2 regions of the Paenibacillus lentus genome follow, and region 1 is predicted to be linked to the other one. Evidence: riboswitches for the same ligand, from Rfam matches in the RefSeq annotation. Region 1 holds a riboswitch; the other holds the start of a gene.

Region 1 (3,124 bases):
ATGGGAATGGCCTCCGTTTCCGCCACTCCCGTACCATCCCATGATACCACCTCCTCCGAACAATCTGTTGCCACAGAAGCTAGACCTATGACACTTGGAGAGCTGCACAGCAAATATTCTGAAACCTTCAAATTCAGCGGCCCGCATGTGAAGCAAATCGCCCTGACCTTCGATGATGTGCCAGATCCCCGCTTCACCCCAAAAGTGTTGGATATATTAAAGCAGCATGGAGTTAAAGCGACCTTTTTCGTCGTGGGTAATCGAGCGAAGAAGCATCCCGAACTACTGAAAAGAATTCACCGGGAAGGGCATATCGTCGGCAATCATTCCTACAGCCATCCTTTATTCAAGAAGAAGTCTGCGCTAGATTTTAAAAATGAAATCAGGCGAGCCGAGAAGATAATTGAGAAGATTGTCGGCTACAAGCCTCGCTTCATCCGCCCTCCTTACGGGGAAATCAACGAAGAGCAGCTAAAATGGGCTAAGCAACAAGGCTACAAAATTATCAACTGGAACGTTGATTCCTTGGATTGGAAGGCGCTCGATAAAGAAAAAGTTAAACATAACGTGCTCAGCGCGGTCGGGCCAGGGGCTATCGTTCTACAGCACGCTGGTGGCGGCGTGGGATCTAACTTGTCGGGAACAGTCGAAGCTTTGCCCGACATTATCCGCATTCTGCGAAATCGGGGATACTGTTTCGTCACTATTTCCGAGCTCCTACATCAAGAGAAAGCTTTATGAAGTGAAGTCCGGTAAGTGCCAAGAAAACGCAAAAAGGACATCCCGGCTGGTCTAATCTCTGACCTTGCAAGCGGAACATCCTTTTCACGATGACTCAATTAATAAGATTTCTTATTCTCACTTAATCCAAAACGTATAGCTTCACATCCTGAAAGCCGAACTGACTTACTTTCTGTGGACTGGCCGGAATAAATATATCGATGCGATTACCTTTAATCGCGCCGCCTTGATCCATCGCCGTAGCGACAAACGCATTTTTCGGTAAATCAGGATGGTTATGACCGGTGACTAACACCTTTGTACCCATCGGAATAATTTTGGGGTCCACAGCAATCGTACCGAGTTTCAATGGATTGCCGTAATAGTCAACAGGCCCCCATTTTCCGTTCTCGCTCGCCGCAGCGGAGTAAGCCGTAGCCTTTACATGAATAGTAGACTTGTAATTGAACGTTTTCCCCCAGGCTTGAACAACCCGATCCGCTGAAAATACTTTCAGCGAAGAAAGCGCATCCACTTTTTTCTCTGGAGCAGAAAATACCTGCACGCTTTGACCCGGAATCGTAATCTTCAATCCTTCATAAATATTTTTTGCCTCAATGCTCGGATTCGCTTTCATAAGCTTGTCCAAATTGACTCCGTACTGCTTGGCCAAGAGATAAAATGTATCTCCGTCCTTTGCCGTATGTACTGAATCCGCGTAAGCTGGCATGGCGTTCAGCGCTCCCATTAATCCCACTGCTATCACTGCTGTCTTCAATCCCATCGCCAATTTACGAAATCTAAGCTGTTTTAACATGCTGCTCCTCCTTTAACGCCTGCGAGGTTAGTTGTCGGATTCGGAAAAAAGGACAGCTCCCGGCACAAAATATCTGTGCTTCACCCCTAGACAAAACGATGCTATTCCTCATCATGGATACATCAGCTTGTCAAAAATCGTCCCCCGCACCTGCCTTAGCAGTGTTTTGGCAAATTAAATATATCACAAAATTGTAACCTGTAGAGGATGCAAATGTTACCAATGGAAATAAACCCAGTATTATCAACGATTATTCATTTCAATAGCTATGACAAAAATTAAATAATTTCCTCCACAGCAAAAAAAGCACGACCCTCGGTCATGCTCGTACACTCGCTTTATTATTTATAGCACTTTACTTAAGAAATCTTGCGTTCGCTGGTTGCGAGGCGAACCGAACACCTGCTGCGGGGTGCCGTGCTCGATGACGACACCCTGATCCATAAACAGAATACGATCGCCTACCTCTCGGGCAAAACCCATTTCGTGAGTGACGATGACCATCGTCATTCCGCCTAAGGCCAATCCCTTCATGACTTCAAGTACCTCCCCCACCATCTCGGGATCTAAAGCTGACGTCGGTTCATCAAACAGCATCACATGAGGCTCCATCGCTAAGGCACGGGCTATCGCAATACGCTGCTTCTGACCGCCCGACAGTTGGGATGGATAAGCAGCACTCTTGTCTTCCAAGCCCACCTTTCGCAGCAGCTCTAGCGCTTTGGCCTGAGCCTCAGTCTTGTTCTGTTTCTTGACCTTCATCGGAGCCATTAAAATGTTGTCCAATACCGTCTTATGAGGGAACAAATTAAAATGTTGGAACACCATCCCCATCTTTTCACGGGTCTTGTTGATATTGTGGCGTTTCTCTGTAATAAGCTCGCCCTCAAAAATAATTTCGCCGCTGGTCGGCTCTTCAAGCCGGTTCAAACAGCGAAGAAATGTACTTTTACCCGACCCGCTCGGTCCAATGACGACGACAACCTCGCCGCGTTTAATTTCCAGATCAATGCCTTTCAAAATATGCAATTGACCGAATTTTTTATGCAAATCCTTAACGGTTATCACTAGCCTGCAATCTCCTTTCGAACCGCCCCAAAATTCGGGAAAGTGTAAATGTAACGATGAAATACATTACGGCGACGATCAGATATGGAAGCATACCATTATACGTAATCCCTTGTACCGCGCCTGCCTGAAACATAATTTCGGTCACTCCGATAAAAGAAACAATCGAGGATTCCTTAACGATTACTACGAATTCATTCCCGATCGCAGGGAGCACATTTTTGATGGCCTGCGGAATAACAATGAAGCGCATCGTCTGCCCCTTCGTCATTCCGAGAGATCGAGCGGCTTCGCTCTGCCCGCGGTCCACACCTTGAATGCCCGCCCGGAAGATTTCTGCTAAATAAGCGGAGCTATTGATCGACAGCGTAATTGCCCCGGATTGAATGGGATCAAAATTAATATCGAACATGTACGCTAAGCCATAGTGAATAATCATTAGCTGAACAAGCATTGGAGTGCCTCGTAGAAATTCTACCCAGGCGTGTCCGATAAAGCGGACGATCCCCCAAGGCGCCA
Region 2 (3,124 bases), 2.5 Mb from region 1:
ATGTTGATAGATACACATACACATTTGGATGCGAAGCAATTTGACGAGGATCGGGAGGAAACGATTGCTCGCGCGGTGGAGCAGGGGATTACGCGCATGATTAATGTCGGCTTTAATCGAGAGACGATCCCTACCACGATGAAGCTGGCCGAGAACTATGATTTCATTTACGCTGCCATCGGCTGGCATCCCCAGGATGCCATTACGATGCAAGAAGCGGATCTGGACTGGATTGCTGAATTGTGTCGTCATGAGAAAGTTGTGGCTATTGGGGAAATCGGTCTTGATTATTATTGGGATACATCACCAAAGGATGTGCAGCATGCCGTATTTCGTAAGCAAATCGGTTTGGCTCGGGAGCTTGGCATGCCCATCGTTATTCATAACCGTGACGCTCATGAGGATACGGTTCGGATTTTACGGGAAGAGAAGGCGCATGAAGTCGGCGGGGTAATGCATTCGTTTTCGGGAAGCTGGGAAACCGCCAAATTATGTCTAAATATGGGATTTCACTTGTCCTTCGGAGGCCCGATTACGTTCAAGAATGCAAAGCAGCCTAAAGAGGTGTTGAAGCAAACACCAATCGATCGTTTATTACTTGAGACGGATGCTCCATATCTGACACCACATCCTTATCGCGGGAAAAGAAATGAATCCGCTTATGTCCATTTAGTGGCTGAAGCGGCTGCTGAATTAAAAGGGTTGTCCTTCCAGGAAATTGCAGAAATTACAACTCGAAATGCAATGGAACGATTTTCCATACGATGAAAACGGGAGGAAAAGGGGTGAAAAGAAGAGATTTCAGGAAAGATTAATACATTTTAATCTGAAACCCCGAGTCTATTACATTTTTTTAACCTTTTTCTTAAGAAAACGTTCTTGATTCGTCCTTTACAACATGCATCAAAACAGGATAGAATCTTTTCAGTGATCGATTTGGCCGAGTTTGAAGTATTGAGGCGGCCATCGAATCATGTTCCATGAACCAGTCTCGCTGAGTCTCCATTTCGGAGAACGGGGGAACCGGATACGGTCTTGATGAACTATTCTTCATACAGTCAACGAAGACATCTTGCCGTATTTGATTTCTTTGCAGGATCTTTGGGGTGAATTCGAGGTCATTGCGCCATGAGCGAATGAACTGAGAAAGGGCGGCTCTCTTCGTCCGAACCCGACAGCTAACCTCGTAAGCGTGTCAAGAGAGGCAACTTCGTGCACCTATTACACCTAGAACTTCAGGAAGCCACGAAAGAGTTGCTCTAACTCTTTCTTTCGGCTTCTTTTGTTTTGAATAATTGTAATAGGGTCATCATACTGTTCTATAACAGGAGGTGACTAATGCCGACCAGACTGGGTCAGGATGCGGGATGCTGAACCTCTAGCATTTCGTAAAAAACGGAAATAGTCACGTCAACATTTAATCATGCATGACCTAGGGCGGGACTATGAAGGAGGACGGAAAGTGGGCATTTTCCAGAAAGAAGAGACCCATGAATCGCGCTCATCCAGTATGTCTTACGCATTACGATGGAAGCATGAGAATCTACGTCAAATATCGGTCGTTACTCTGTTAACTGTCGCAGCGATTATCGTCATTCTAATTTGGTTGAATGGCAGCAGCAAGAACATTTATTTAGTGGTGGACGGGGAGATTCAAGAGATCGAGACCCGCAAATCTTTAGTAAATCAAGTACTGGATGAACATTCTATCGTGCTGAGTCAAGGCGATACCATATCGCGTTCGCTCGAAAGTTCTCTCAAAGAGGGAGATCGGATCGTTATCGTAAGGGCGGTCCCGGTCCAGGTGAGCGTGGACGGTGCAACGAAATCGCATTTAACGACTCAATCCAGTGTGCAGGGTATTATCAATGAGCTTGGTATTAAGTTGAATCCAGATGATAAAGTAACCCCGGAGCTAAGCAGTAAAGTTACTTCCGATCTCAAGATTAAAGTGGTACGTGTAGCTAAGCATACGGTACAGACCAAAGAGACAGTGCCATTCAATGTCATTAAGACCTCTGATCCTAATTTGGAGAAGGGACAGACGAAGGTGCTTCAGCAGGGCAATGAGGGAATAGTTGTTCATCACGTTGAAAAAGTGTATGAAGACGGAAATTTCGTATCTAAGCATTGGCTGGGCAAAGAAATTGAGAAGAAGGCTCAGGATAAAGTGGTTGCTGTCGGTACGAAGCCTAAGCCAGAGGCTGTGCTTGCCGCTAATATTACTCGTACTAAGGATCAAGTGGATATCAGCGGAACGACAACCAAAGGCGGCGTCTCATTTAAATATAAAAAGGTGCTTAAAAACGTCACATTAACCGCTTATTCCGCCGAGGAGGACGGGATCGGCACGAAGACTGCCTCTGGTACTCGTGTAACGGAAGGCAGAACGATTGCCGTGGATAAGAGCGTCGTACCTATGGGCTGGTGGGTGTATATCGAAGGCATTGGGTTCCGTAGAGCCGAAGATACAGGCGGCGCCATTAAGGGCAATAAGATGGACGTTTATTTCGATAGTCTGAAATCAGCAAAAAACTTCGGTCGCAAAAAAGGACGTACCGTCTATGTGATCGGGCCAAATAAACCAGAATTGAACTAATTCCTGTTTTACTTTGTAAAGGGAATAAGATACTATAGATAAATGAAAAAGGTATGTAAAGAAGAGGAGAAGTCCTCTTCTTTTTGCGTATGAGGAAGAAGGTAAATTTCTCATGATCAAAGAGGTCATTGTCGTGGAAGGACGGGATGATACCGTCGCCGTTAAGCGGGCCGTAAAGGCCGATACGATCGAAACTGGAGGCTCGGCCGTCAATGAGACGGTGCTGCGCAAAATTGCATTGGCTCAGGAGCGTCGAGGGGTCATCATTCTGACCGATCCAGACCATGCCGGGGAGCGCATCCGGAAAATCGTCGCAAACAAGGTCCCCGGCTGCAAGCATGCCTTCCTACGGGAGGCTGATGCTACGCGCCGTGGTGATATCGGTGTGGAGAACGCTTCTCCTGAAGCCATTCGGGAGGCGCTAGCGCGTGTGCATACGGAAACTGTACCTGCCGAGACCGATGATAAACTTATCGATTGGGAAGACTTAATAGACGCCGGATTGATCGTTCACCCGTCAGCCGC

Evidence for each region. Region 1 has a riboswitch for cyclic di-AMP ahead of EIM92_RS15690 (3D domain-containing protein). Riboswitches for the same ligand answer to the same signal wherever they lie in the genome.
Region 2: another riboswitch for cyclic di-AMP. It lies ahead of EIM92_RS04525 (resuscitation-promoting factor); the one in region 1 lies ahead of EIM92_RS15690 (3D domain-containing protein).

The regions. Positions count from the first base shown of each region.
Region 1 covers NZ_CP034248.1:3,478,816-3,481,939, reverse strand. The annotation lists gene EIM92_RS15695 (polysaccharide deacetylase family protein) at 1-741, shown strand, start outside; gene EIM92_RS15690 (3D domain-containing protein) at 863-1,537, opposite strand; cyclic di-AMP (ydaO/yuaA leader) riboswitch at 1,540-1,719, opposite strand; gene EIM92_RS15685 (amino acid ABC transporter ATP-binding protein) at 1,883-2,605, opposite strand; partial or broken gene EIM92_RS15680 (amino acid ABC transporter permease) at 2,592-3,124, opposite strand, start outside.
Region 2 covers NZ_CP034248.1:986,168-989,291, reverse strand. The annotation lists gene EIM92_RS04530 (TatD family hydrolase) at 1-768, shown strand; cyclic di-AMP (ydaO/yuaA leader) riboswitch at 983-1,209, shown strand; gene EIM92_RS04525 (resuscitation-promoting factor) at 1,463-2,599, shown strand; gene rnmV (ribonuclease M5) at 2,712-3,124, shown strand, end outside.